3 regions of the Bacillus sp. Marseille-P3661 genome follow, and region 2 is predicted to be linked to each of the others. Evidence: a T-box and tRNA genes for the amino acid it is inferred to sense, from the RefSeq annotation. Region 2 holds a T-box; the other regions hold tRNA genes.
The links. The T-box of region 2 lies ahead of alaS (alanine--tRNA ligase). A T-box ahead of a tRNA ligase gene usually reads a tRNA of that ligase, here a tRNA-Ala.

Region 1 (10,108 bases), on a different contig from region 2:
TCGTTTTAGCTGCATAATCATCATCAATATGAATAGGATTTACATCCCCAGTTAGAGTAGCAAAATCAAGAATATCCTTTTCAGTTACTATTCTCTTAAATATTGCTTGCTCACCAATGGAAATATCTTCAAACGGCCGATTTAATACTTTTCTTGACTTTTCAAGTAATTCAGAGTGTTGGGATTGCAATCCTTCCACCTCCAATAATTGCTTTCATTTAGATTGAGCTTTCTTAGAAGTCTGTTTTGTTTGCCCCTCTACCATTTCTAACCATTTTTTTTGCGACTCCTTCACTTGTGCCATCATGTTTTCAATAAATACTTTTGATTCAGCTTGAACTTTAGACTGTTCAGCAAATGAATTTTTCGCTAATTCGCATATTCTATGTTGAGATTGTTCCATCATTGTTAACATTGCTTTACTTGGCGTAATAGAAAGTTGCTGTGTCTTATTAAAGATTTCTGTTATTTTCTCATTCCATTTACCAAAAAAACGTGCAGCATCTTCATTATATAAGACCTTATTTTCATTAAATGCATGTACATATTCATTTATTGAATTTTTCATTTCCTCTTCCGCTTTATTAAGATTAACGGTTACTGCAGCAAACATATCTTGTTGTTTTTTTAAATTTTCTAATGAAAGTTTTCCAAACTCTTGCCCTTGATCATAAGCCTTTTGAACTCCATTTTCCCAATTCTCCCAAACTATATTCATAAATTTAGTACTTTGTTCCATTGTACTTGTAAACATGTTCACTCCTCCTTAATAATTATAAAAACTAATTTTATATGTGGCTGCAGATTTCTCGGCAGTTTCACTTTTCTTCAGGCTCATCTTCCCCGCGCTTTTGGATCGGTGGCATAAACATGTTTGTATACATATTAAAAAAGCTATCAAGCATGGTTTGGTATTGTTCAAGTGAGTTAGCCCATAAATCTAAATACTGTTCGCCAGCATGTGTTAACGAATAGATGCGTTTTGCAGGACCACCACTAGATGTATCCCATTCAGATTTTACTAAATCATCCTTCTCAAGCTGTCTAAGCGCTCTGTAGACATTACCTTGGTCGATCGAAGAGAACCCAAATTGAGTAAGCTGTTGAATTAACTTATATCCGTGTAAGCTAAATCCTCCTCGCAAACTTAACAGTAAAAATGGAATCATAAAATTTTTGGGCGAACTTCCAATAGTTTTTTCAACATCTCTATTTTCTGATTTTTTTTTATCTGTCATATGAATCACCTAACTACATTTTTCTTATATGTGTAATTTACACCTATATGGAATTTTTGTCAATTAGTGGTAATAAAAACATTTCGACAAAAGTGATAAAATCGACACTTCATGCAAAACATGTAGAATTTTGTTAGAATTTTTAGAACAATTTAAATTGTTTTTAATGCAAATGATCTTTAAACTACAATTTGACAAGAAAAATATGGAAAGGAGATTCGAACATTGTCTAATCAAAAAACGTTTGACCCATTTTCAATGTGGCAGGACTATTACAAAAATGCAGAAAATTATTGGGGGAAGACAATTAACGAAAAAATTGGAACAGAAGAATTTTCCGAATGGTTGGGTAAAGTTTTAGAAGGTAATTTACTTTATAAGCAAATGAATGATAAGACTACCAAACACTATCTAGAACAAATGAATCTACCATCTCGCGAAGATTTATCTAACCTTTCATCACTAATTGTCAATCTCGATACAAAAGTTGATGATCTAGAAGAGCAATTAGAAGCAAATCTCGAAAATCAGCTTTCACCAGATGTTGTGAAAAAAGATCTTACAGCTTTAAAGAAAGAAGTTAAAGAGATTGGCAGTAAATTAGACGAAGTTCTGCAATTTATTAGAGAAAGCCAAAAAAATACTGCTTCAACAAAGAGTACTACTGAAAACAGCAATTAACCTTTCAATGCAAAGTAATATTAAAACAGAAGAAAAATAAAAATAATTCAGGGAGTGTGTGGGAATATGACTACTAATCTACAAGGTAAAGTTGCGATTATCACTGGGGGAGCTGTAGGTATCGGAGCAGCTATTACTAGAGAATTAGCTCAAAACGGGGTAAAGATTGTAATCAACTATAATAGCAGTAGCCAAGCTGCTGAAAAATTAGTTGCATCTATTCAAGAAAACGGTGGAACAGTAATTGCTGTCCAAGCGGATGTTTCAAAATCTACAGAAGCTACTAAACTTATAAATGCGGCTGTTGATACATATGGCCAGTTAGATATTTTAGTTAATAATGCAGGAATTACAAGAGATCGTTCATTTAAAAAGCTTTCAGAAGATGATTGGAGATCGGTGATTGATGTTAATTTAAATAGTTTATATAATACAACATCCGCAGCATTAGAACCAATTACTAAATCTGAAGCTGGTAGAATCATTAATATTGCATCTGTTATTGGCCAATCAGGTGCATTCGGGCAAACAAATTACTCTGCTGCAAAAGCTGGTATTATTGGTTTTACAAAATCTCTTGCTCTTGAATTAGCTAGAACAAGCGTAACTGTCAATGCAGTTTGTCCTGGGTTCATAGAAACAAGTATGGTTTTAGAAATCCCAGAGGAAATACGTGATCAAATTCGTGCAAAGGTTCCTCAAAAACGATTTGGCCACCCAGAAGAGATTGCAAAAGGTGTACTATTCCTATGTAAAGATGGAGCTTATATTACTGGTCAGCAATTAAATATCAACGGCGGATTATACATGTAATTACTCTAGTTAAAAGGTGGGAACAGGGATGATCATGGAAAAACAACTCGATGATCTTGTAGAGTTAATGCCAGAGGAGGCTAAGAAATCGTATCGTCGTTTCAAACGAACTATGCAAGTATTAACAACAGAACCAGAACCAGAAGTCGGATTAACTCCAAAAGAGGTGATCTGGACGAAAAATAAAGCAAAATTATACCGATACATTTCAGAAAAGCCTAAAAAATATAAAACACCCCTATTAATGGTGTATGCTTTAATAAACAAGCCTTATATTCTTGATATTACGAAAGGTTTTAGTCTTGTAGAATACCTTCTTGATCAAGGTTTTGATGTATATATGCTAGATTGGGGTACTCCAGGCTACGAGGATCGTCATATGAAGTTGGATGATTTTATCTTAGACTATATTCCTCGTGCTGTAAAAAAGGTTATTCGTACTTCTAGTGCAAATGATATATCAGTTTTAGGTTATTGTATGGGTGGAACAATGACTTCAATCTTTGCCTCCCTACATCCTGAACTGCCCATTAAAAACCTAGTGTTCATGACAAGCCCGTTTGACTTTGAAGATACTGGATTATACGGTAATTTCCTTGACGAGCGCTATTTTGATGTTGATAATGTCGTAGAAACACTTGGCAACGTGCCGCCTGAAATGATTGATTTTGGTAATAAAATGCTTGATCCGCTTTCGAACTTTTATGGTCCATATGTTACTTTATATGATCGTTCAGACAATCCAAAGTTTGTAGAGAGCTGGAAACTAATGCAAAAGTGGCTTAGTGATGGAATCCCATTTCCTGGTGAAGCATATCGCCAATGGATTCGCGAGTTTTATCAGCAGAATAAATTAATCAAAGATAAGCTTACAATCCGCGGACGACAAGTAGATTTGGGGGCAATTAAAGCTAATGTTCTTAACATTGCTGGTGAGCGTGATGTAATCGCCATGCCACATCAAGCAGAAGCGCTAATGGAGAAAATTTCAAGTACTGACAAGGAATATATTTGTGTACCAACAGGGCATGTCTCTGTTACCTTTGGCCCAAAAGCACTTCAAATCACATTTCCTAAAATTAGTGAATGGTTAGCTAAACGATCAAAATAAAAAAGTTAAGGGCCTTAAATGCTAGCATTCAAGGCCCTTAACTTTTTTATGAAGTATTTACTTTACATATTTGTAATAACGATAATTAATACCTATACTTCAATCATACTTCAATGATAATTGGTAGAATCATCGGTTTCCTTTTCGTTTGTTGATATAAATATTGTCCTACCGATTTTTTTATACTTAATTTAATGTCATTCCACTGATTTTTATTGGATTTTTGTACATCACTAACAGTCTTTTTTATAAGCTGATTTACATCACGAAGAAGTTCTTCGGAATTTCTAACATATACAAATCCACGAGTAATCGTGTCAGGCTCAGAAATAAGTTTCTTGTCTCTTCTACTCATTGTTAATACAATAACAAGCATACCATCCTCTGAGAGTTGTTTTCGATCCCGTAATACAATATCACCTACATCGCCTACACCAATTCCATCTACATAAGTATTTCCAACTGGTATACTTCGTGTTTGCCTAGCAACTCCATTTTCAATATCAACAACATCACCATTATTCATTATAAATGTATTACCCTTTTCTACCCCAACCGATTCAGCTAATATTCGATGCTGATGCAGCATTCTAAATTCACCATGTATCGGTACAAAATATTTGGGTTTCATTAAAGTAAGCATGAGCTTTAAGTCTTCCTGATAGCCATGTCCGGAAACATGCATACCAGATGCACTTCCAGATCCATAAATAACTTTTGCTCCAAGTGCAAATAAATTATCAACGATTCGTGTAATACTTCTTTCGTTACCAGGGATAGGACCAGCTGCAAAAATTACTGTATCGTCAGGTAATATTTCTACGCCACGATAATCACCAGTTGATAAACGTGCAAGAGCAGCTAACGGTTCTCCTTGACTTCCTGTACATAAGATGACGACCTTATCTGGCGGCAACTCATTAATTTCGTTTTGATCAATGATCATGCCTTCAGGTACATCTAAATAACCACGTTCGATTGCAACTGCAACAACATTTACCATACTTCTCCCGAGCAATACTATCTTTCTGTTTGTAAGCTGCGCAGCCACAACAATTTGTTGAACACGATTAATATTTGATGCAAATGTAGATATAACTATTTTTTGTTTAGCTTTCATGAAAGCCTCTATTATATGTTCTCCTACCATTTGTTCAGAAGGAGTACCACCAGGACGTTCGGCATTTGTACTTTCTGAAATTAGTAACAACACTCCATTACTACCAATATCCGCCATTTTATGGATTTCTGAATGTTCATTATTTACAGGAGTTAAATCAAACTTAAAATCACCAGTATGTACAACCGCGCCTTCCGGTGTATTGAAAACTATTCCGACACAATCGGGTATACTATGGTTTACTTTAAAAAATCTTATGTTGATATCATCAAAGTTTAGATTAGTGTTTGAGTCAATTTCATGCAGTTCAGTTTCCCTTAATAATTTATGCTCTTGTAGCTTTAATTCAATTAATCCGAGCGTAAAACTAGTTGCATAAACCGGTACATTTAATTTTTTTAAAAAGTATGCGATACCACCAATATGATCCTCATGGCCATGAGTTAGAATTAAGGCTTTAACTTTATCTCTATTTTCTTCTAAATAAGTAACATCAGGAATTATTAAATCAATCCCCAACAAGCTCTCATCGGGAAATTTATTACCGCAATCAACCACAATAATTTTATTATCATATTCAATAGCATACATATTTTTTCCGATCTCGTTTAAACCGCCCAATGCAAAAATCGATAATGCTTTACTTTTTAAGCTCAACTATAATACCTCCTACTATATAATTTTCTATATAGTATGGCCTAGTTAGCATTTCTTTATTAGAGACTTACTAGTATATTAAAACGGTTTACCAGTACAACAAGTAGATTTACTTTACTACCATTTCCTTATGACTACCCAACAGTTATGGAGACAGTTTATATATATGTATAAAAAAAGACTAGAAGCATGTTACTTCTAGTCTTTTGGTTAGCGTCCCAGGAGAGATTCGAACTCCCGACCGACGGCTTAGAAGGCCGTTGCTCTATCCAGCTGAGCTACTGGGACATACAATTTATATATGGCGGAGAAGGAGGGATTTGAACCCTCGCGCCGGTTACCCGACCTACACCCTTAGCAGGGGCGCCTCTTCAGCCACTTGAGTACTTCTCCAAAATTAAAAATGGCTCCGCAGGTAGGATTCGAACCTACGACCGTTCGGTTAACAGCCGAATGCTCTACCACTGAGCTACTGCGGAACAACTATGATTTAAGAGTATGGTGGGCCTAAATGGACTCGAACCATCGACCTCACGCTTATCAGGCGTGCGCTCTAACCAGCTGAGCTATAGGCCCATTAATAAATCTGGAGCGGGTGATGGGAATCGAACCCACGACAACAGCTTGGAAGGCTGTAGTTTTACCACTAAACTACACCCGCAAAAGGAGTTTTATATTAATTGGAGGCAGCAACCGGATTTGAACCGGTGATAAAGGTTTTGCAGACCTCTGCCTTACCACTTGGCTATGCTGCCATGTTAGAAATGGCTGGGCTAGCTGGATTCGAACCAGCGCATGACGGAGTCAAAGTCCGTTGCCTTACCGCTTGGCTATAGCCCACCAATAAAAAGAATAAAATATATGGGGCGACTGATGGGGATCGAACCCACGAATGCCGGAGCCACAATCCGGTGCGTTAACCACTTCGCCACAACCGCCATATTATTTATAAATGGTGGAGGGGGACAGATTCGAACTGCCGAACCCACAGGGAGCGGATTTACAGTCCGCCGCGTTTAGCCACTTCGCTACCCCTCCGTATAAAATTTAAAGTGGCTCGAGACAGAATCGAACTGCCGACACGAGGATTTTCAGTCCTCTGCTCTACCGACTGAGCTATCGAGCCAAAAAAATCTATATGAACAGTAGAAATTCTACTGATATAAAGATGGCGGTCCGGACGGGACTCGAACCCGCGACCTCCTGCGTGACAGGCAGGCATTCTAACCAGCTGAACTACCGGACCAAATTGCGGGGACAGGATTTGAACCTGTGACCTTCGGGTTATGAGCCCGACGAGCTACCAGACTGCTCCACCCCGCGATAATAATATTATAATAATTTTGTACTTGCTTAGGGATCTGTAGAAAAAATGACTGTCCCTTCCTCTTCTCGTATATTCAAAGATGTTAATGCGTCGGGACAACTCGTAGTTTATTCACGGATGTTTTGCTCGTTGCTCCACCCCGCGATAATACTATTTTTATTAAAGGGCGGAGGAAGAGGGATTCGACCCCCCGCGCGGTTTAACCCGCCTGTCGGTTTTCAAGACCGATCCCTTCAGCCGGACTTGGGTATTCCTCCGCATTAAAGTGATTATGGTGGAGCCTAGCGGGATCGAACCGCTGACCTCCTGCGTGCAAGGCAGGCGCTCTCCCAGCTGAGCTAAGGCCCCAAAGTAATTACATGGTCGGGAAGACAGGATTCGAACCTGCGACCCCTTGGTCCCAAACCAAGTGCTCTACCAAGCTGAGCTACTTCCCGAAATGGCGCGCCCGACAGGAGTCGAACCCATAACCTTCTGATCCGTAGTCAGACGCTCTATCCAATTGAGCTACGGGCGCATTCGTTTAATCTTCTATAAAAGTTTTGTATGTCAGATGTCCCTTCCTCTTCTAGCTTTTCATGGATGTTAGATCCGTCGGGACAACTCGTCGTATTTCATGGATGTTTTGCTCGTCGCTCTATCCAATTGAGCTACGGGCGCATTTAAATGGTGCCGAGGGCCGGACTTGAACCGGCACGGTAGTCACCTACCGCAGGATTTTAAGTCCTGTGTGTCTGCCAATTCCACCACCCCGGCAGGACTTTTGGAGCGGAAGACGGGATTCGAACCCGCGACCCCCACCTTGGCAAGGTGGTGTTCTACCACTGAACTACTTCCGCAATATTGTGTTTTAAAGTGCGGGTGGAGGGACTTGAACCCCCACGCCATAGGCGCTAGATCCTAAGTCTAGTGCGTCTGCCAATTCCGCCACACCCGCAAAAATGGTGAGCCATGAAGGACTCGAACCTTCGACCCTCTGATTAAAAGTCAGATGCTCTACCGACTGAGCTAATGGCTCGTATCAAAGTACGATTATTAATTTTATATTGTGCCAATGTTTCTACTGCATCTACGACACCTCAATCTCATATCGTTTATTCAATGATGTTGTTCGATTGAGGTTCTGAAGCTTATTCAAGGATGCTTACTCGGTTGTGCTCTACCGACTGAGCTAATGGCTCGTACATTTTTTAAGAAAGTGGTGCCGGCGAGAGGAATCGAACCCCCAACCTACTGATTACAAGTCAGTTGCTCTGCCAATTGAGCTACACCGGCAATTATGGTGGAGGATGACGGGATCGAACCGCCGACCCCCTGCTTGTAAGGCAGGTGCTCTCCCAGCTGAGCTAATCCTCCAATTTGGTGACCCGTACGGGATTCGAACCCGTGTTACCGCCGTGAAAGGGCGGTGTCTTAACCGCTTGACCAACGGGCCAAATTACATTGAGATTTCATTTCACTATTTATTGTTCATTTTATTCTCACAAGATTTATATTAACACACACTTTCGTGGAAGTCAATATTTTTTTAGAAAATCCATATGCATTTGCTTGGCAACGTCCTACTCTCACAGGGAGACAGCCCCCAACTACCATCGGCGCTGAAGAGCTTAACTTCCGTGTTCGGAATGGGAACGGGTGTGACCTCTTCGCTATCGTCACCAAACAATTTATTTAACCTGAGGTTGTTCCCTCAAAACTAGATAACAAGCATTCATAAACTGTAGGTAATTGTCCACCTTCCACTCCTAGACTCTCGAGATCAAATAACCTTCCTCCTCCGGAAGTCTATCGACTTCTTCGTCGGAAGAACATTTGCTCATCGAGTCTGAACAGTCGTGTCAGGTTTTCTACTTGGTTAAGTCCTCGATCGATTAGTATTCGTCAGCTCCACATGTCACCATGCTTCCACCTCGAACCTATCTACCTCATCATCTCTGAGGGATCTTACTTACTTAAAGTAATGGGAAATCTCATCTTGAGGGGGGCTTCATGCTTAGATGCTTTCAGCACTTATCCCGTCCACACATAGCTACCCAGCGATGCTCTTGGCAGAACAACTGGTACACCAGCGGTGTGTCCATCCCGGTCCTCTCGTACTAAGGACAGCTCCTCTCAAATTTCCGACGCCCACGACGGATAGGGACCGAACTGTCTCACGACGTTCTGAACCCAGCTCGCGTACCGCTTTAATGGGCGAACAGCCCAACCCTTGGGACCGACTACAGCCCCAGGATGCGATGAGCCGACATCGAGGTGCCAAACCTCCCCGTCGATGTGGACTCTTGGGGGAGATAAGCCTGTTATCCCCGGGGTAGCTTTTATCCGTTGAGCGATGGCCCTTCCATGCGGAACCACCGGATCACTAAGCCCGACTTTCGTCCCTGCTCGACTTGTAGGTCTCGCAGTCAAGCTCCCTTGTGCCTTTACACTCTACGAATGATTTCCAACCATTCTGAGGGAACCTTTGGGCGCCTCCGTTACTCTTTAGGAGGCGACCGCCCCAGTCAAACTGCCCACCTGACACTGTCTCCCGCCCCGATCAGGGGCGCGGGTTAGAATTTCAATACAGCCAGGGTAGTATCCCACCGATGCCTCCACCGAAGCTGGCGCTCCGGCTTCTCAGGCTCCTACCTATCCTGTACAAGCTGTACCAAAATTCAATATCAGGTTGCAGTAAAGCTCCACGGGGTCTTTCCGTCCTGTCGCGGGTAACCTGCATCTTCACAGGTACTATGATTTCACCGAGTCTCTCGTTGAGACAGTGCCCAAATCGTTACACCTTTCGTGCGGGTCAGAACTTACCTGACAAGGAATTTCGCTACCTTAGGACCGTTATAGTTACGGCCGCCGTTTACTGGGGCTTCGATTCAAAGCTTCTCCGAAAAGGATAACCTCTCCTCTTAACCTTCCAGCACCGGGCAGGTGTCAGCCCCTATACTTCGCCTTGCGGCTTCGCAGAGACCTGTGTTTTTGCTAAACAGTCGCTTGGGCCTATTCACTGCGGCTCTCTCGCGCTTGCACGCTATCAGAGCACCCCTTCTCCCGAAGTTACGGGGTCATTTTGCCGAGTTCCTTAACGAGAGTTCTCTCGCGCATCTTAGGATTCTCTCCTCGCCTACCTGTGTCGGTTTGCGGTACGGGCACCTTCTACCTCGCTA
Region 2 (10,108 bases):
CTCCCTCACAAAAAACAGCAATTCAAACGGCACTTTCGTCACCATTGATGATATTGACAGGTGGTCCAGGTACGGGTAAGACAACAGTTATTAAAGGCATAGTTGAGGTATATTCTGAATTGCATGGGTGCTCGCTAAATCCAAAAGATTATAAAAAGGAAGAGAGCTTTCCAATTGTTCTATGCGCTCCTACAGGAAGAGCCGCCAAACGAATGACAGAATCTACAGGATTACCTGCTGTCACAATACACCGCTTGTTAGGCTGGAATGGGGCTGAAGGTTTTAACTATGATGAAGATAATCCTATTGAAGGCAAGCTTGTTATAATTGACGAATTTTCGATGGTTGATATTTGGTTAGCTAATCAATTATTTAAAGCATTGCCACCTGCAATTCAAGTAATTCTTGTGGGGGATGAAGATCAATTGCCATCAGTAGGTCCTGGTCAAGTACTTAAGGACTTATTGTTTACGGAAAAGCTTAATACCGTTCGGTTAACGGATATATATCGTCAGTCTGAAGGGTCTTCAATTATTGATCTTGCTCACAGTATAAAAAATGGGATTTTGCCTGAAGATATTAAACAACCCAAAATAGATCGAGCGTTTTTTAAGTGTAAACAGGATCAGGTCTTGGACGTTGTACGCCAAGTTAGTGCAAACGCGCTAAAAAAGGGCTATTCAGCTAAAGACGTTCAGGTTTTAGCGCCAATGTATCGCGGTTCAGCCGGAATTGATGCGTTAAATAAAATGCTGCAGCAGCTTTTTAATCCTAAAACTGAAACAAAACGAGAGTTAGCTTTTGGGGATGTCGTTTTTCGGAAAGGTGATAAGGTATTACAACTCGTTAATCAACCTGATGATAACGTCTTTAATGGGGATATTGGAGAAATCGTCAGCATTATTTATGCGAAAGAAAATGTTGAAAAACAAGATCAAATTATTATTACCTTTGAGGGTACAGAGGTTGTGTATACTCGACAGGATTTATACAAAATAACGCATGCTTATTGCTGTTCAATTCATAAATCACAGGGCAGTGAGTTTCCGATTGTTATTCTTCCTATTGTCAAAGGGTATTTTAGAATGTTGCGCAGGAATTTAATTTATACTGCAGTTACGCGCAGTAAGAATTACTTGATTTTATGTGGAGAGGAGGATGCACTTCGTCAAGGTGTATCCCGACAGGATGAAGGTTTAAGACAGACCTCGCTTCAACAAAAAATTATCGAGCGGTTTGATGGTCCATTAAGTACAGATCCGGAATTGGTGCAATTGGATAATAACAACATGGAAAACGTTAGTCCGTATGATTTCTTGTAAAATTTCGTAATATAAAGATGTGTTCAAAACAAATATGTTTTGAAACAAACTGGATGTTCGAAAGGTGGAGTGCCTTTTGCGAACGTTCTCTTCTATAAAAGATTTACCTATTTATGAAACAAAGTCTGGTAAAGAACTTGGGAAGGTATTAGATCTTTACTTTGATGAACAGGGTACTGTCAATGGTTTAATGATGAATACAAAAGGGCTGTTTAAAAAAAATCAGCTTATTCCTCTTTCAGATATAGCCTCTTTTGGAATAGATGGCGTAATGTTATCGAATGAACAAAAAAATAAGGCAATACAAGTAAAAAAAAAGCCAAGTCATTTTCTTGAAAATGGTCACGAAAGAATTCTCGGAAAACCATTAGTTACGACTGAGGGAGAGAAACTTGGCTTAGTTGAAGATGTATATTTCCGCGAAGAATTGGGCACAATCGTAGGGTATGAAGTAACGGATGGTTTTTTCGCGGATATGACAGAAGGACGTAAAGTATTTAAGACGGATAAGCCTTTAACGATCGGTGACGATGTGTTAATTGTAGAAGTTGATCCGCAAAATAAGTAAAGCCTGTTAGTGAAAGAGGAGTGAGTATACCCTATGAAGTGCCCAAACTGTTCAAGTAAGGATCTTGGTAAAATTGGTGTGAACCAATACTATTGTTGGAATTGTTTTATTGAGCTATCCGTCAATAAAGATCGGTTTTTAACACATCAGGTTGAAGAAGATGGAACATTAAGTTCATTAGATGATCTATTCGCAGAAGAGGATTTACGACTAGAAATGTAAAATTTCCTCAAGGTGGTGTTGGCTATGAACAGAACGATGACTTCTTTAGTAGCGCTTGGAATTGGAGCAGTAGCCTATAATATGGCTAGGGGAAATAACAATATGTTTAGTGCAAGGAACATGAAAAAAATGAGAAAGCGAATTACTAAAGCTTTCTAAGCTATATTGAGGCTGTCCCGATATGGGGAGGTAACCCTGCAAGCATTAGGATCTTTTTTGGTTGATACTAAATGTATTAAAGGGAGCCCGTCCTTTGGGACAGCCCTCTTTTCTATGAGAAAAGAGGGCTGTTTATGATGGTAAAATATATGACAAATTTTAAGGGACTAGCAAATTTTGGATCCCAAACCTAATCATAAGGCCAATGAAGGACCAGATCCAGATCAAATAAAAGGTCTAGCAAATCATTAACGACCTGCAGTCTTCTTTCATCAATTAGTAGGGAGTGGTTTCATGCAAAATCGGAGTATTCTATGGCTGATACGATCCACTACATTGCTAATAATCTTTCTATGCATGTACTTATTTTTTTTAAAACTGGCTCCGCTTTGGAAACCTATTTTTGACATTTTCTTAATTGCATTTGTTCCAATTTTTATTGCAGGATTTATCACATATTTACTACATCCACTTGTAGAAGGATTACACGGGCGTGGAATTCCACGATCAATAGCCATTTTAAGTATATACCTTTGTTTCTTTGGTGGTATCGGTTTTTTACTATATAAGCTAATTCCATTAGTTGTTCAACAATTGATGGATTTAAGTAAAAATTTGCCTTATTTCACGAATACATATCGCAGTTGGATTGAGGAAATTGATTTTAGAACGGAGCATTTCCCATTAGGTATTCATCAAAGAATAGAAGCGGGGCTTAATGGATTAGAGCAAGGGATAGATCGATTTATTTCAAGATTATTACTTTTCATGAAGGAATTATTAAATTCAATTATATTATTTGCGATTATACCTTTTATTGTTTTTTATATGCTCAAAGACTTTACAATATTTAAAAAAGCAGCGTGGTATATAACTCCTAGGAAATGGAGGAAATCAGGTATTGCCTTATTAAAGGATATCGATGAGTCACTTGGACGTTATATAAGGGGGCAATTATTCGTATGTTTGGTAATTGGTGTTTGTGCAACGATAGGCCTATGGCTTAGTGGAATAAGTTATCCGCTTATTTTGGGTTTTATAATCGGTGTAACCAATATTATTCCGTATTTCGGTCCCATTATTGGAGCTGTCCCAGCAGTTATTATCGCTTCAACCATATCATTTAATATGGTGATTATTGTTTTTTTGATAATATTATTCTTACAATTCTTGGAAGGGAATGTATTATCACCGTTAATTGTCGGTAAAAGCTTACATATGCACCCTGTTGTTATTATAATTGCTCTTCTGGTTGGAGAACATATAAGTGGCATTCTTGGCTTAATTTTAGCAGTACCTATCATTGCCGTACTAAGAGTCATATTATATCATCTGAAAATTACATTCGAAAAAAAAACACAAACAGAGTAATAAACTACTGTTTGACAAACTAGTCATATTTTGTCTAAAATGATTTCATGTGTACAAATAAATGATGTTAACATGATGAAGGATCAAGTACGTTACAGACCATCTGTAAACAAAAACAATGTGTTTTTGATCGAAGAGAGAAACTCCCTAGGCTGAAAGGAGTTTTAGATGAAGGGTAACAGAAAGCTAATCTAGAGTGCAAAGCTTAATAAGCTTTGCCGTGTAGCCGCGTTAAGGCATTGAGGTGATGAAGTGGAGTTATTAGTTAACACACTTCATAATCAGGGTGGTACCGCGAGAATAATAGCTCTCGTCCCTGCTTTTAAGCAGGGACTGAGGGCTTTTTTATACTTTAAAAAGGATTACTACTTCATCAAAGAAATTAAAGTATAATATCTTCATTTTCATTATGAGCAGGTAATGTGTTTTTCTATTTTTATTTAAGGTAGGAGGAATAATTCAATGAAAAAATTAACTGCAGCACAAATTCGACAAATGTATTTAGACTTCTTTAAGGAGAAAGGTCATGCTGTTGAACCGAGCCGGTCATTAGTACCACATGAAGATCCATCATTACTTTGGATTAATAGTGGTGTTGCAACATTAAAAAAGTACTTTGATGGACGAGTCATTCCGGATAACCCAAGAATTTGTAATGCTCAAAAGTCTATTCGTACAAATGATATCGAAAATGTGGGTAAGACAGCTCGACATCATACTTTCTTTGAGATGCTGGGAAATTTCTCAATCGGTGATTACTTTAAGAAAGAAGCGATTGAATGGGCATGGGAATTCTTAACTGGTGAAAAATGGTTGGCTTTAGACCCTGAATTACTATCTGTTACTATCCATCCAGAAGATCACGAGGCGTATGATTTTTGGAATGAAGAAATTGGCGTTCCTGCAGAGCGGATTATACGTCTTGAAGGGAACTTCTGGGATATTGGTGAAGGTCCAAGTGGCCCAAATACTGAGATCTTTTATGATCGTGGTGAAGAATATGGAAGTGATGTAAACGATCCTGAATTATATCCTGGCGGTGAAAATGACCGTTATCTTGAAATATGGAATTTAGTATTCTCAGAATTTAATCATAATCCTGACAATACATATACGCCGCTTCCAAAGAAGAATATTGATACGGGGATGGGGCTAGAGCGCGTAGCTTCAGTTATGCAAGAAGTGCCGACGAACTTTGATACAGATTTATTTATGCCTATCATTAAAGCAACTGAAGAAATTTCAGGCGAAAGATATAATGTGTCAACTGAAAAGGATGAGGCATTTAAAGTAATTGCTGACCATATCAGAACTGTTACATTTGCAATTGGTGATGGAGCACTGCCATCAAATGAGGGCAGGGGTTATGTATTGCGTCGTCTTCTTCGTCGAGCGGTTCGTTATGCAAAGCAAATAAATATTCACCGACCATTCATGTTTGAACTAGTTCCAACCGTCGGAGAAATAATGGTTGATTTCTATCCAGAGGTAAAAGCAAAAGAGGAATTTATTCAACGTGTTGTTAAGAACGAGGAAGAACGTTTCCATGAAACATTAAATGAAGGCTTGGCAATCCTTTCAGAAGTGATTGAAAAGGAAAAGGCAAAAGGAAGTACTGTTCTTCCAGGAGAAGATGCATTCCGTTTGTACGATACCTATGGATTTCCATATGAGTTAACGGAAGAGTATGCTGAGGAAGCAGGAATGACAATTAATAAAGATGACTTTGATGCAGAAATGGAAAAACAACGTGAACGCGCGCGTAAAGCACGTCATGAAGAAGGCTCCATGCAGGTTCAAGGTGGTGTACTTGGTGATATTAGAATTGAAAGCAAATTTATCGGGTATGACCAAACTGATACAGAGGCAACGATTGAAGTTGTTCTACAAAATAATAACTATGCAGAACATGTTGGCACTGGTGAAGAAGCTCAAATCATGCTAAATGTGACTCCTTTCTATGCTGAATCAGGTGGTCAAATTGCTGATCAAGGATATTTAACTAATGATGAGCTTGTGTTACGAGTTAAAGATGTTCAAAAGGCTCCAAACGGTCAAAATTTACATTCTGTTGTGGTCGAAAAGGGTATACTTAGCAAAGGCTTAAAAGTTACTGCACAAGTTGACGAAGATAATCGTAATCGAATTATTAAAAACCATACTGCAACACATTTACTGCATCAAGCCTTAAAGGATGTGTTAGGTGACCACGTTGCTCAGGCTGGATCATTAGTAGCGCCAGATCGTCTTCGTTTTGATTTCTCGCATTTCGGTCAAATTAAACCAGAGGAACTTGATCAAATTGAAGCGATTGTTAATGATAAAATTTGGAATAGTATTGGTGTCGAGATATTTAATAAAAATCTTCAGGAAGCGAAAGAAATGGGGGCGATGGCCTTATTCGGTGAAAAATACGGTGACGTTGTCCGTGTTGTTCGTGTGGGTGAATACAGCTTAGAATTATGTGGTGGCTGTCACGTAAGCAATACAGCCCATATCGGTCTATTTAAAATCGTTTCTGAATCAGGGATTGGTGCAGGTACACGCCGTGTAGAAGCCGTTACAGGCGAAGCTGCGTATCGATTAATGAATGATCAAGTAAATATTTTAAAAGAGGCTGCAAGCAAGTTGAAAACAAATAGTAAAGAGGTACCAGCTAGAATCGATACATTGCACGGTGAAATTCGACAATTACAACGGGAAAATGAATCATTAGCAGCTAAACTTGGTAATATCGAATCAGCTAACCTAGTAGATGAGGTAGTGGAAGTGAACGGCGTGAAATTGTTAGCGAAGAAGGTAAATGCAAAAGACATGAATAGCCTTCGTTCCATGGTTGATGACCTTAAAAATAAGCTCGGTTCTGCTGTTATCATTCTTGGAGCTGTTAATGAGGATAAGGTAAACCTGACAGCAGGTGTTACAAAAGACTTAATCGAAAAGGGTTATCATGCAGGTAAATTAATTAAAGAAGTGGCTCAGCGCTGTGGCGGCGGCGGTGGCGGTCGTCCAGACATGGCACAAGCCGGTGGTAAAAATCCTAGCCAATTAGTAGAAGCTCTTAATTATGCTGAAGAATGGATGAAATCTATTTCGTAATTTTACCAATATAGTGTACAATAGAGAAAAAATGGTGTTTTTGAAAAAAAATGGGGAGCCCTTTACTTTAGGTTCCTTTCAGATACACCAAGAACGGAGGTGTCATATGAGCTCGTTGGATAAAACTATGCGATTTAACTTCCAAGATGAGCCTGTTGATACGAATGTAAAGGATGTATTATTTACAGTTCATGAAGCGCTACAAGAAAAGGGCTATAATCCTATTAATCAGATTGTAGGGTATTTACTTTCAGGTGATCCAGCTTATATTCCTCGCCATAAAGATGCTAGAAATATAATTAGGAAGCTTGAAAGAGATGAATTAATTGAAGAATTAGTGAAATCCTATCTAGAGACGCATCGGGATGGAAAAAACTAATGAGAGTAATTGGTTTAGATGTTGGAACAAAAACAATTGGAATTGCTGTAAGTGATGAATTAGGGTGGACTGCACAGGGCTTAGAAACGATCAAAATTGATGTAGATCAAGGTGATTTTGGTTTGGATCGCATGGCTGAACTAATAGAACAGTACAAGCCTGAAAAGTTAGTTGTCGGCTTTCCAAAGAATATGAATGGAACTGTTGGTCCACGTGGCGAAGCCTGTCTCGAGTATGCAGAGACTCTGAAAAAACAATTTAATATTGAGGTTGTGCTATGGGATGAGAGGCTTTCAACAATGGCTGCAGAACGAATTTTATTAAGTGGTGACGTAAGTCGGAAAAAGCGAAAGAAAGTCATTGACAAAATGGCGGCTGTTATGATCTTACAAGGGTTTCTTGATAGTAAACAATAAGGAGAGTGTATTTTATGGCTAAAGAGGAAAGAGAAAGAATTATTATTCCAGATGAACATGGTGAAGAGCATCTATTTGAAGTATTATTTACATTTGATGTGGATGAAACAGGTAAATCATACATGGTATTAGAGCCGGTAGGCGATAACCATAATGACGATGATGAAGAGGAAGTAGAAGTTTTTGCTTTCCGTTTTGAAGAAAGTGGAGAAGAAGACGATGTAAGTTTATTTCCAGTTGAAACTGACGAAGAGTGGGAAATCATCGAGGAAATGTTAGCTACATTCTCAGAGAATGAGGGCGATGAAGAATAAACAATAGTGAAACGGACCAGCTTGCTGGTTCGTTTTTTTTGAAAATAGGAAAGTATATACACTTTTGTAAGGTACTATGGCTGAACGATAATGGTATAGTAGCGAGACCGAGAGAATGGTAACAAATTGTTATAATCATACCTGCTAAGGTAAGTACCGGAAAGGTTACCACTTTTATAGTGAGATAGTAAATGTTAAAAGTAGTATATACTAGTAAAATAGAAGTATCTTCATATATGCTGATAGCTTTTTTCTCCTATTTTAGATAAAATTCGAGCATCTCTAACAAAAAATCCCTCGAAATATTTGAACTATATAGTATAATAATACGAATGAAGGGGGGATAATTTTGAATATATCTAAATCGGATGAAACAGATTATCACAATAAGCTACAAGATCGAGAGCATGAAGCTCGAATCGTACGTAAAATTGTACTAGTCATTTTATCAGTTTTAATTATAATTTTTCTTGCAGTAGTCATAGGTGGTTATCTATATATTACTTCTGCTTTAAAACCTGTTGATGTACAAGATGAATCAGAAAAAACAGTTACAATTCCAATCGGTTCATCTGTTCGGGGAATCGCAGGAATATTAGAAGAAAATGGACTTATTAAAGATGAAAATGTTTTCAGATATTATGTGAAGTTCAAAAATGAATCTGGCTTTCAAGCTGGTGACTATCAGTTAAGTCCGTCGATGGAAATACAAGAAATTATTGATCAATTAAAAACAGGTAAAGTAATAAAAGAAGCTTTATTTTCAATTACAATACCTGAAGGCAAACATATCGAGGAAATGGCAACGATTATTTCCAAAAAAACAAATTATTCTGTGGAAGAAATAATGGATCAACTAAATAATAAAGACTATATTCAACAGTTAATGGAAAAGTACCCAACCATTATTACTGAAGAGATATTTGACCCTAGTATTCGATATCCGTTAGAGGGGTATTTATTCCCTGCAACGTACCAATTTTTTGAGAAAGATCCATCAATCGATTTTATCATCGAGGAAATGCTTACTAAAACAGAAGAAATGGTTTCAGGCTTTACAGGACAACTTGAAGAAAAAGGACTTACAGTGCACAAATTTTTAACGATGGCATCTCTTATAGAAGAAGAAGCAACGCAAAAGGCGGATCGAGAAAAAATTTCCAGTGTTTTCTACAATCGACTAGATCAAGGCATGCCGTTACAAACGGACCCAACAGTTTTATACTCGTTAGGTAAACATTCTGTGCTAATTACTTATGATGATTTAGAGGTTGATTCACCTTATAACACATATCAAAATCCTGGTTTGCCTCCTGGTCCAATTGCAAGTCCTGGCGAGATGTCTATGTCAGCTGCGGTAAATCCGAGTGAAACTAATTATTTATATTTTTATTCACGACCTAATGGGGAAACCATTTTTTCTAAATCGCTTAATGAACATAATCGGGCTATTAACCAATATGGACATGAGTGGGATGAATACAAAAAAAGTGAGTAGGGGAATGTTGAATGGGGGAATTCGAGGCTTCCTAATTCGCATTCCCCCTGTTGTTGTGATAAAATATCTTGAGTGTTTTAAAGGAGGTTCATTTACTTGTTCACGCCAAATGAAATAACAAATTACATTGAATCACTCATCCCTGCAAGAGAAGAAGAAATAACAAAAATAGAGAACTATGCAAAAGAACATGGCGTTCCTATTATGGAACTAGTGGGCATAGAAGCTATGCTGCAATTATTGCGATTACAGCAACCCAAAACTATATTAGAAATAGGAACTGCAATTGGTTATTCCGCTATTCGTATGGCTAGAGCATTGCCGAATAGTAATGTGATTTCAATTGAGCGCGATCAACATCGTTATGAAAAAGCAATTGAAAACATTAATAATTTAAATCTACAAAATCAAATTAAAGTTTACTTTGGGGATGCATTACAATTGGCAGAACAAGTAGAAATGGACGGGCCTTATGATTGTTTATTTATAGATGCCGCTAAAGGTCAATACCGTCGTTTTTTTGAGCTGTATAGTCCGATGATGACACAGAACGGAGCTATTTATTCAGATAACATATTATTCCGCGGTCACGTTGCAAATGAGAACATTGTGCTTGATAATAAACGACACAGAGCTATCATAGACAAAATTAAAGCCTATAATCAATGGCTTATGACCCATAAAGATTACGAAACTGTTATATTAACTGTTGGCGATGGAATTGCAATTAGTCGAAAGAGGTGAAGACATGAAAAAACCA
Region 3 (10,108 bases), on a different contig from region 2:
TGTCCTAGCTCACTTTCAAAAAATGATAATATATATGGTAATTCTATTATGTTTGCTTGCTCTTCCGTTAATAATTCTTTTCTTGTCATAGTTGCAATCTGCTCCAGAATTGAGTTTTCTGAAATTGGAGCTTTTAAATCAATATGCTGCATGACCATATGCATAGCGGTTCCTTTTTCGGCAGCTGTTAAAGACTTTTCTTGCAAAAATCTAGGTCGATCTGCGATAGGTGCACGATATTTTTTTATTAAACTTTGATCAGAATAGGAATCATGCGTTTCTTTTCTTGATTTTATTTCAGAAACAGACTGTTTTGACCGTTTTATTTGCGATTTTTCAAAAGGATATTTCCATGAAAGTCGCTCAAATACTGTATCTTTATGGTCACTTTGAACATCTATCTGCTCCCACATTTCAATAGATTTTAATATATCCGAATTTTGTTCTGTAATTTCCTTATCTATGACAGGAAAATTTTCTGCATTAAATAATGTAATTTCCCATTTGGCTGGATGGATATGCAATTCATTTTTACTAGCAAGAGTATTACCTTCATTCAATAAGTGGCCATCTTGATGGCGAATGAGTGCAGGACCGATCCAGTCTAAATAACTCCTTGCTCTAGATCTACTATAATCAGGCAACAAAATCTCATCTGTTTCCGCTTGTTGTCTCCATCTTTCAAGGCTTTTACTTCCGTCTTTTACTGTTCCCACAAGATATAACTTCTCTTTTGCACGTGTTAAGGCCACATAAAGAACACGCATTTCCTCGGCAAGTAATTCCATTTGCATTCTTCTTTTTATTGCTAACAATGGCAGCGTAGGATAACTAATCCTTAACTTAGGGTTAACTAGTTTAGAACCGAAGCCTAGTTCTTTATGAAGCAATACTTTTTTTCGTAAATCTTGCATATTAAACTGTCGACCAAGACCAGCTGCAAATACGACTGGGAACTCCAACCCTTTACTTTTGTGTATGGTCATCATTCGTACCACATCTTCTTGTTCACCAAGTGCACGTGCAGTTCCTAAATCTTCGCCACGGTCTTGCATTCTTTCAACAAAGCGGAGAAATCTAAATAATCCTCGAAACGATGTTTCCTCATATTGTTTTGCACGATCATAGAGCGCCCTTAAATTAGCTTGTCTTTGTTTTCCGCCAGTCATTCCCCCAACATAGTCATAATAGCCGGTTTCACGATATAGTTGCCAAATCAATTCCGCCAATCCACCTTGTCTTGCACGAGTTCTCCATCCATTGAGGTTTTCATAGAAGTGCTTTAACTTATTAACAAGGACAGAATTCTCTCCTGACTTGACATATCCCTTGACGGCGTCAAAGAAATGGGTATGTTTCTCATGTATTCTTATCTGAGATAATTCTTCCTCATTCAAACCACAAATCGGTGAACGAAGAACAGCTACAACCGGTATATCTTGATATGGGTTATCAATCACTTTTAATAATGACATCATAACAGACACTTCTACCGCATTAAAATATCCAGAAGATAACTCAGCATAAACGGGTATGCCTAGCTCTTTTAACTCATCCATAATGGTCTCAGCCCATGGCATCGACCTAAGCAAAATAACAATATCACGATAGGTTATATTCCGAACATGCCCTTTATGGTCAATGACTTTAAATGGACGTTCAATCAATTCTTTAATTTTCTGCCCAATTATTTTTGCCTCTAATTGAGCGGCCTCTAATTCAGATACATCAATAGCAGGCTCTTGTTCATCATCATCGTTTTTTTCTTCGGCAGTTGGATCCTTGCGATCCATTAATAGTAATTCAGCTGCAGTTTCTGATGATGGGGGATACGATTCGTTCCCAAGCTTAAGTTCAGCATCTTCGTCGTACTCAATTTCCCCAACACTTTCATTCATAATTTGTTTAAAAATAAAATTTGTACCATCTAAAACTTCGGCACGACTTCGGAAATTTCTGGACAAATCAATTCGGACACCTTCACATTCCTCCGAATAGTTTTTATTAAATTGCTTATATTTCATTAAAAATAATTGAGGTTCTGCTAGTCGAAAGCGATAAATACTTTGTTTCACATCCCCCACCATGAATAAATTATCACCACAAGTGATTAATTGAATAAGCGTTTCTTGAACAAAATTTGTATCTTGATATTCATCAACCAATACTTCTTTAAATAAATCCTTAAAATCTTGAGCTACATCAGATGGTACAAGGACATCTTTCGTTGAGGTTGGATCTTTAAGAATATCTAGGCAAAAATGTTCTAAATCAGCGAAATCAACAATTCCTTTTTCTTTTTTTACTTTTTGGTATCTAGTTGCAAACTCCTTAACTAGTGCAATTAATGTTTTGATAACTGGCTCCATTTCTTGTAAATCTTGAAGTAGCTTATCAGGATGCCGACTAAAGAGCTCTTCCTGTAACTTTGTAATTAAACCTTTAATCTGATCTCGAATAGATTTAACATTCTCTTGCAGACTCTTATCTATATCCGCTCCTCTGCAAGGCTTTAATTTCCCAAACTTAACTTCAATCATTTCCTCATAAAGAGAAAACCAAGACAAATCACATACCTTTAATAGCTTTTCAATTATTACACTGTCTTCAAGTAGATTGTCCGCATATGGAGCAGGACCTCCAGGTTGTCTGGTTATCTGTAATCCTTTCTGAAGTAATTCCTGACAGCCGTTTAATTGGAGTTTAATATCTTCCTTTAAATCATTCATCCATGGTAACCTATCAATTTCAGTAATGCGTGCAAGTTCATATGCATTTGAAATTTGATCTAACCACTCATTTGGCCATGGATATGAACGTGAAAAGTCATACAGCTTCCGAACTAATAGTTGAAGTTCTAAGTCACTGCGATCATTGCTATAACGATCTACAAGTTCAAAAAACTGCTCATTATCTTCAAAGCTATATTGCTCTTCAAATAATTCTTCCATCACTTCTTCCATTAACAGTTCCGCCTCAGTACCATCCGCTATTCGAAAACCTGGGTCAAGGTCGATCTTATAATAATACTTTTGCAACACATTTAAACAAAAAGAATGTAGTGTGGAAATAGACGCCCGGTTCAACAACGTTAATTGTTTTCTTAAATGTAGAGAGGATGGATAACTAGCAATCTCCTTTTCCAGAGCCTCACCAATTCGCTTTCTCATTTCAGCTGCAGCCGCATTTGTAAAAGTTACGATTAACAATCGGTCAACATCAACTGGATCAGCAACAGCTGTTATTTTCTTGATAATTCTTTCAACTAGTACTGCTGTTTTTCCCGACCCTGCAGCTGCAGCAACCAAAACATCCTTTCCACTCGTAACAATTGCCCTCCATTGATCATCGGTCCATTTACTATTTTCTGGCTTAGGAACATTATTCATCCAGTGAGCCTCCCTCCAAACGAATTTTTTCTAATACATCGTCAGACTTTTGTAATTGCAAAGTCTTATATTCATTTTCTTGTAAAGAACGATCAAATTGACAGATAGACTTGTAAGAACAGAATGTACATGGTGTACGGTCTTTAATTTTATATGGTGCAATATCAATTACTCCATCGGTAATATCTGTTCCGATACTTTGAATTTTATTGCGTACATATTTTCTTAGGTGACCGAAGTCCTCCTGACTGGCTATCGACGAACTACTGTAAAACCCTCCGTCTTTCTTCATAGCAACTGGAATAATATCTGAATAGCCTGTTTCAAGTGTTTGATCCATTAACTGTACTGATTCCTTCTCACCTAACAATAATCCTTTCATCTTAAACTGCTTAAAAATTTCTTTTTCAATTTGTTCAAATGTTGGTATCGTTGATTTATTAAGCATCGGGTTATGAACATGAAAATATAAAACCCCTGCTGGCAAAGCATCCGTTCCAAGCCACTGTTTTGAATTTGTTATAACTACGTCTAAATATGTTAACATTTGCAAGGCCAAGCCATAGTAAACTTCAGACAAATTCAGTTGTGTTTGACTTGATTTATAATCGATTACCCTTAAGAAGACGCCCTTCTCTCCAACAGATTTATCTACCCGGTCGATACGACCGACCACTTCCATTGAACAACCGTTTTTCAAAGTAAATTGTAATGGCGGTAAAGCCCCTTTTGAACCAAATGCTAGTTCCAATCCAATTGGAGTAAAGCCACTTACCTTTGCATGTTCACTTAAGATAATAGAAGCTCGTCCAACTACTTGTTGCAGTTTCCTTTTAATATAATGAAAACGATTGTTACTTAGTAAGATCTCTTTTTGGATATTTGGAGCTAATTTTTCAACCATCATAAACGCGAGTTGTTCACATTCCTTTTTAGTTAACAGTGCCCAATTCAGGTTATTTTCTTGAATATAGTCTGTCATCATTTTTAAAGCAGCGTGAAACAATTGACCAATATCAGGGGCTTCTAATCTAAAAATTTGCCGTTCTTCTAGTTTTAAACCATACGATATAAATTGTGAAAACGGACAAGACTGAAATAACTCCATCCGGGATACGCTAGCCTGAATATGATCACCGTATAGCAGCTTACTCACCTGCTGGGTTAATCGTTCAGGTTTATTAATAAAAAATAAACTTCCCAAAATTCTACTTGCCTGCATTCCTAGTTCTTTATTGTTAACAAACCAGTTATATACATCCCACCATATTGGTTCAATTGGATAGCCTCTTTTCCAACTCTGTAATTGAGCAGAAAGATATGATAAAGTTTTTTGAGGATTTGTAATATAACACAATTGTTCCGCTATTGGTTCTTCATTCGGCTCATTTAATACTAATCTCTCCTGTAGAGCAGGATACAAGTCTTTTAATCTATTAATTAATAAAGACGGAACTAAAGCTTTTCCTTCTTCATCTGCAATTGGGTAGCTAATCCAAAGTTGATCTGATGCACTAGTTAGCGCCATATATATTAAAAATTGTTCATCTAATAGCTGTTGCATACTACCAGGAGCTAAGGTAAATGCATTAGTCGATAAGAACTCTCTTTCCTCTTCTGTTATAACGCCTTCTTCTACTGGCTTTAATGGAATTACACCATCGTTCGCTCCCAATATAAATGTACATTTCAAATTTGAAAAACGAGATCGCTCCATATCACCAACCAACACCTGATCCATCGCTGGAGGTACAGTTGCAAAATGCATGCTTTCAAGTCCAGTTTGAATCATATTTTTAAATAACTCGAGCGATATCTTTTCATCACCTATTAATGAGACCATTTGATCTAATAAGTTAATAATCGCTTGCCATACTTGGCTGTGTTCTCTGGATTCAATTAAGTCACCTTTTTCTTCGGCTTCGTAACATAATTGATCCATTTTCTTGGGAATATTAAGTCCTTCGAGAAAATAATATATTGCTTCACAATAGTCACGACCCGTTTTTGCCTTTTTTAATCGTTTTTCAAAAGCTATAAAAGGGGTTGTTACTAAATTCCGCAATTTATTAATCATAGTTTCGAACTGCATCTCTTTATCAGTCTTAGCTATATTTTGACCTTCAATTGAGTAAAAACGACGGTATGACCAGGGCTTGGAATCTATCCACTTTTTCCCTTGAATACCATAAGCAAGTACATAGTTTTCGAATTGATCCATCTCTTCACGCAGCTTATCGCGTTGACTTTCCAACGGATATAATAAATCGGTTTTAATACATCGAAAAATAGGTTCATATCTCCATTGACCTTGGACAACATCTAAACAAGAACGAATAAGCTCGATAAGCGGATGATTTAACATCGATCGTTTCTGATCAAGAAAAAGAGGAATATCAAAATCATCAAATACTGTTTCTAACAAATTATGATAGCTGGCCCCATTTCGAAGTAAAATAGCAAAGTCTCGCCATCGATAATTAGTTTCTTTTACTAGACGTATCATTTCTCTTGCTACACTTTCTACTTCTGCACGACGATTTACTGCACAATTTAATTTAATATTTATTATTTCTTCTGAAAATGTTTGAGTAGGCCGGCTATCATAGTGTTTCTCTAAATGCGCTAGAGATGGAGAGCCTTTAAAGCGTACCGTTTCATGTAATAGCTCTGGATTTTCTATTTCTACATTATTATCCCTAGCAATGGTTAATAATTGATTATATGTTTTATTAGTAACTTGAAAGAGACTAAGTTCATGAACGACCGCATCTACTGATATAGGATCCATAGTTAAGCCAATCGTCACTCGCTTACAAGCCTTTAAAAGTTCTCGTAAAACCTCTAATTCCTGTGGCGTAAAGTTATGGAAGCCATCAATATAAACTTCTGTTTCCTTAAGTTCAGTTGATTTCGGAATATTTTCAGCTAATAAACGCAAATAATCTTCTGAATCTACATATTGTGATAGTAAGGATCTCTCGTAATCTTGATAAATTAATTGAAAATCAGCTAACTTTTCTAACAATACCTCTTTATTTGTATGTTGCTTTTCAAGATTACTTAACTCTTTACGTTTTTCCTCTAATAAATCTGGAGTCACACAATATCGTTTAAATTCAGCAATGATATCCTCAAGTTGTTTAATGAACCCATTTTGATCAGCTGCTCTAGTAAACACTTTTAACTCATCTTTCCGATATTCAATAATTTTCCTGAGTAACATGTGTAGACCAACATTATCAAGATGAAATCTTGCAAACCCTCCCGTTTCCTGGAGGATCCTCCATGCTAATCTTGTAAAACTAAATACCTGCGCACGCAATAATCCTTTAATTCCAGGTGTATTGATTAATTGATACTCTACCTGAAATGACATTTGATCTGGCACAAGATATATAATTGGCGAACCTGTTGGATTTTCAATTAACTGGTTCCTTACCTCATTTAATTGAAATGTAGATTTCCCACTCCCTGAGCGTCCTAAAATAAATCGTAAAGACATCAAACTCCCCCTAACGACTAGCTATATAGTATTATCTCATGTCTCACATTCAGATGATAATAATTTTGTTCTGTAAGTAAAATCCATTACTAGAAATTAATTTATTAGTGAAATACTAACGTTGGAAAATTATGAAGACAAATGAATGAACCCTATTTTAACAAATAAGGTTTTTGAGGATCAATCAGGAAATTTTTCACTTATTCTTATAAAGGTTCGGTATGTCCTTCAAAATATAAAGTCTTTCTATAAAAAAAAGATCAAGAGGATAATTACCTCTTGATCTCTTTTTTTTGATGACCCGTACGGGATTCGAACCCGTGTTACCGCCGTGAAAGGGCGGTGTCTTAACCGCTTGACCAACGGGCCATATTTATTACCTTCTGCTGGCGGAGAAGGAGGGATTTGAACCCTCGCGCCAGTTACCCGACCTACACCCTTAGCAGGGGCGCCTCTTCAGCCACTTGAGTACTTCTCCGAATGGCTCCACAGGCAGGATTCGAACCTGCGACCGATCGGTTAACAGCCGATAGCTCTACCACTGAGCTACTGTGGAAGAAAATGGGCCTGAATGGACTTGAACCATCGACCTCACGCTTATCAGGCGTGCGCTCTAACCAGCTGAGCTACAGGCCCATATTGTAAATGGAGCGGGTGATGGGAATCGAACCCACGACAACAGCTTGGAAGGCTGTAGTTTTACCACTAAACTACACCCGCATATAAATTATATGGCTGGGCTAGCTGGATTCGAACCAGCGCATGACGGAGTCAAAGTCCGTTGCCTTACCGCTTGGCTATAGCCCAACAAAGTAATTAATGGTGGCTCGAGACAGAATCGAACTGCCGACACGAGGATTTTCAGTCCTCTGCTCTACCGACTGAGCTATCGAGCCGTAATAATATGGCGGAGGAAGAGGGATTCGAACCCCCGCGCGGTTTAACCCGCCTGTCGGTTTTCAAGACCGATCCCTTCAGCCGGACTTGGGTATTCCTCCGCAATGAATAATTTAATAAAGTGGACCCTGCAGGACTCGAACCTGCGACCGATCGGTTATGAGCCGATAGCTCTAACCAGCTGAGCTAAGGGTCCATGCAATTATAAGTTTACATACTTTTATATTATAATAAGCTATAAAAATATGTTTTGTAATAGCGGCGGAGGGGATCGAACCCCCGACCTTACGGGTATGAACCGTACGCTCTAGCCAGCTGAGCTACACCGCCATAATAATTTATTAAAATAAGTGGAGCCTAGCGGGATCGAACCGCTGACCTCCTGCGTGCAAGGCAGGCGCTCTCCCAGCTGAGCTAAGGCCCCAAAGTAATTTACATGGTCGGGAAGACAGGATTCGAACCTGCGACCCCTTGGTCCCAAACCAAGTGCTCTACCAAGCTGAGCTACTTCCCGAAATGGCGCGCCCGACAGGAGTCGAACCCATAACCTTCTGATCCGTAGTCAGACGCTCTATCCAATTGAGCTACGGGCGCGCAACATTATTTAAATGGTGCCGAGGGCCGGACTTGAACCGGCACGATAGTCACCTACCGCAGGATTTTAAGTCCTGTGTGTCTGCCAATTCCACCACCCCGGCAGGACTTTTGGAGCGGAAGACGGGATTCGAACCCGCGACCCCCACCTTGGCAAGGTGGTGTTCTACCACTGAACTACTTCCGCGCTTGTACATGATGTACTGACTTCGACGTTGGTCACAGGACGTGACCGATCTTAGTCGGAGTTCCTTTGTTTTAAAGTGCGGGTGGAGGGACTTGAACCCCCACGCCATAGGCGCTAGATCCTAAGTCTAGTGCGTCTGCCAATTCCGCCACACCCGCAAATAATGGTGAGCCATGAAGGACTCGAACCTTCGACCCTCTGATTAAAAGTCAGATGCTCTACCGACTGAGCTAATGGCTCGTATCAAAGTACGATTATTAATTTTGTATTATGCCAATGTTTCTACTGCATCTACGACACCTCAATCTCATATCGTTTATTCATTGATGTTGTTAGATTGAGGTTCTGAAGCTTATTCAAGGATGCTTACTCGATCGTGCTCTACCGACTGAGCTAATGGCTCGTACATTTTTTAAGAAAGTGGTGCCGGCGAGAGGAATCGAACCCCCAACCTACTGATTACAAGTCAGTTGCTCTGCCAATTGAGCTACACCGGCATATATATGGCGGTTCCGACGGGGATCGAACCCGCGATCTCCTGCGTGACAGGCAGGCATGTTAACCACTACACCACGGAACCACATAACAATTGATATTTATAAATTGGTTGCGGGGACAGGATTTGAACCTGCGACCTTCGGGTTATGAGCCCGACGAGCTACCAGACTGCTCCACCCCGCGATAATAATATTAGAATAATTTTGTAGCTGCTATTAAATTTGGATAGAATCTGACTGTCTCTTTCTCTTCTCGTTAATTCATAGATGTTTATGTGTCGGGACAACTCGGAGATTATTCACGGATGTTTTGCTCGTTGCTCCACCCCGCGATAATAGAATTTTAATAAATGGTGGAGGATGACGGGATCGAACCGCCGACCCCCTGCTTGTAAGGCAGGTGCTCTCCCAGCTGAGCTAATCCTCCATATTTAATGCTTGGCAACGTCCTACTCTCACAGGGGGACAGCCCCCAACTACCATTGGCGCTGAAGAGCTTAACTTCCGTGTTCGGAATGGGAACGGGTGTGACCTCTTCGCTATCGTCACCAAACAATTTATCTAACCTGAGGTTGTTCCCTCAAAACTAGATAACAAGCATTCATATTCAACTGTAATTGTCCAGCTCCAGTGCCCAGCGACTAGTGAACTTCGCCCACCTCCCTACGATAAGTCAACATCGAATCGCTACCGCTCTTCGTGTTTCCTTTATCTCAGTCGATGTGCTTCAGTCCTTACGTCGCTTGACGGGCACTTCCGCTTTTCGTTTTGGTTAAGTCCTCGATCGATTAGTATTCGTCAGCTCCACATGTCGCCATGCTTCCACCTCGAACCTATCTACCTCATCATCTCTGAGGGATCTTACTTACTTAAAGTAATGGGAAATCTCATCTTGAGGGGGGCTTCATGCTTAGATGCTTTCAGCACTTATCCCGTCCACACATAGCTACCCAGCGATGCTCTTGGCAGAACAACTGGTACACCAGCGGTGTGTCCATCCCGGTCCTCTCGTACTAAGGACAGCTCCTCTCAAATTTCC

Region 1: it has a tRNA-Ala gene. The T-box ahead of alaS (alanine--tRNA ligase) is inferred to sense a tRNA for this amino acid. The anticodon was not compared.
Region 3: it has a tRNA-Ala gene. The T-box ahead of alaS (alanine--tRNA ligase) is inferred to sense a tRNA for this amino acid. The anticodon was not compared.

What each region holds. Positions count from the first base shown of each region.
Region 1 covers NZ_LT965957.1:201,312-211,419, forward strand. The annotation lists gene C1724_RS21990 (MaoC family dehydratase) at 1-190, opposite strand, end outside; gene C1724_RS21995 (hypothetical protein) at 215-754, opposite strand; gene phaQ (poly-beta-hydroxybutyrate-responsive repressor) at 819-1,238, opposite strand; gene phaR (polyhydroxyalkanoic acid synthase subunit PhaR) at 1,464-1,919, shown strand; gene C1724_RS22010 (3-oxoacyl-ACP reductase) at 1,986-2,732, shown strand; gene phaC (class III poly(R)-hydroxyalkanoic acid synthase subunit PhaC) at 2,761-3,843, shown strand; gene C1724_RS22020 (ribonuclease J) at 3,947-5,620, opposite strand; tRNA gene C1724_RS22025 (tRNA-Arg) at 5,835-5,908, opposite strand; tRNA gene C1724_RS22030 (tRNA-Ser) at 5,923-6,013, opposite strand; tRNA gene C1724_RS22035 (tRNA-Asn) at 6,025-6,099, opposite strand; tRNA gene C1724_RS22040 (tRNA-Ile) at 6,120-6,196, opposite strand; tRNA gene C1724_RS22045 (tRNA-Gly) at 6,208-6,281, opposite strand; tRNA gene C1724_RS22050 (tRNA-Cys) at 6,302-6,375, opposite strand; tRNA gene C1724_RS22055 (tRNA-Gln) at 6,386-6,460, opposite strand; tRNA gene C1724_RS22060 (tRNA-His) at 6,483-6,558, opposite strand; tRNA gene C1724_RS22065 (tRNA-Tyr) at 6,574-6,658, opposite strand; tRNA gene C1724_RS22070 (tRNA-Phe) at 6,674-6,746, opposite strand; tRNA gene C1724_RS22075 (tRNA-Asp) at 6,790-6,866, opposite strand; tRNA gene C1724_RS22080 (tRNA-Met) at 6,870-6,943, opposite strand; tRNA gene C1724_RS22085 (tRNA-Ser) at 7,115-7,204, opposite strand; tRNA gene C1724_RS22090 (tRNA-Ala) at 7,220-7,295, opposite strand; tRNA gene C1724_RS22095 (tRNA-Pro) at 7,308-7,384, opposite strand; tRNA gene C1724_RS22100 (tRNA-Arg) at 7,388-7,464, opposite strand; tRNA gene C1724_RS22105 (tRNA-Leu) at 7,615-7,703, opposite strand; tRNA gene C1724_RS22110 (tRNA-Gly) at 7,712-7,786, opposite strand; tRNA gene C1724_RS22115 (tRNA-Leu) at 7,804-7,884, opposite strand; tRNA gene C1724_RS22120 (tRNA-Lys) at 7,890-7,965, opposite strand; tRNA gene C1724_RS22125 (tRNA-Thr) at 8,147-8,222, opposite strand; tRNA gene C1724_RS22130 (tRNA-Val) at 8,228-8,303, opposite strand; tRNA gene C1724_RS22135 (tRNA-Glu) at 8,308-8,382, opposite strand; rRNA gene rrf (5S ribosomal RNA) at 8,497-8,613, opposite strand; rRNA gene C1724_RS22145 (23S ribosomal RNA) at 8,802-10,108, opposite strand, start outside.
Region 2 covers NZ_LT965953.1:918,239-928,346, forward strand. The annotation lists gene recD2 (SF1B family DNA helicase RecD2) at 1-1,322, shown strand, start outside; gene C1724_RS04135 (PRC-barrel domain-containing protein) at 1,399-1,890, shown strand; gene C1724_RS04140 (hypothetical protein) at 1,924-2,112, shown strand; gene C1724_RS04145 (YrzQ family protein) at 2,137-2,271, shown strand; gene C1724_RS04150 (AI-2E family transporter) at 2,566-3,642, shown strand; T-box leader at 3,709-3,963, shown strand; gene alaS (alanine--tRNA ligase) at 4,105-6,741, shown strand; gene C1724_RS04160 (IreB family regulatory phosphoprotein) at 6,848-7,120, shown strand; gene ruvX (Holliday junction resolvase RuvX) at 7,120-7,536, shown strand; gene C1724_RS04170 (DUF1292 domain-containing protein) at 7,551-7,850, shown strand; gene mltG (endolytic transglycosylase MltG) at 8,200-9,348, shown strand; gene C1724_RS04180 (O-methyltransferase) at 9,445-10,092, shown strand; gene C1724_RS04185 (peptidase U32 family protein) at 10,097-10,108, shown strand, end outside.
Region 3 covers NZ_LT965954.1:650,628-660,735, forward strand. The annotation lists gene addA (helicase-exonuclease AddAB subunit AddA) at 1-3,389, opposite strand, end outside; gene addB (helicase-exonuclease AddAB subunit AddB) at 3,382-6,894, opposite strand; tRNA gene C1724_RS14225 (tRNA-Glu) at 7,192-7,263, opposite strand; tRNA gene C1724_RS14230 (tRNA-Ser) at 7,282-7,372, opposite strand; tRNA gene C1724_RS14235 (tRNA-Asn) at 7,376-7,450, opposite strand; tRNA gene C1724_RS14240 (tRNA-Ile) at 7,457-7,530, opposite strand; tRNA gene C1724_RS14245 (tRNA-Gly) at 7,541-7,614, opposite strand; tRNA gene C1724_RS14250 (tRNA-Gln) at 7,627-7,701, opposite strand; tRNA gene C1724_RS14255 (tRNA-Phe) at 7,715-7,790, opposite strand; tRNA gene C1724_RS14260 (tRNA-Ser) at 7,800-7,892, opposite strand; tRNA gene C1724_RS14265 (tRNA-Ile) at 7,914-7,987, opposite strand; tRNA gene C1724_RS14270 (tRNA-Met) at 8,048-8,121, opposite strand; tRNA gene C1724_RS14275 (tRNA-Ala) at 8,143-8,215, opposite strand; tRNA gene C1724_RS14280 (tRNA-Pro) at 8,229-8,305, opposite strand; tRNA gene C1724_RS14285 (tRNA-Arg) at 8,309-8,385, opposite strand; tRNA gene C1724_RS14290 (tRNA-Leu) at 8,401-8,489, opposite strand; tRNA gene C1724_RS14295 (tRNA-Gly) at 8,498-8,572, opposite strand; tRNA gene C1724_RS14300 (tRNA-Leu) at 8,650-8,730, opposite strand; tRNA gene C1724_RS14305 (tRNA-Lys) at 8,737-8,812, opposite strand; tRNA gene C1724_RS14310 (tRNA-Thr) at 8,994-9,069, opposite strand; tRNA gene C1724_RS14315 (tRNA-Asp) at 9,077-9,152, opposite strand; tRNA gene C1724_RS14320 (tRNA-Met) at 9,177-9,253, opposite strand; tRNA gene C1724_RS14325 (tRNA-Val) at 9,421-9,496, opposite strand; rRNA gene rrf (5S ribosomal RNA) at 9,506-9,622, opposite strand; rRNA gene C1724_RS14335 (23S ribosomal RNA) at 9,838-10,108, opposite strand, start outside.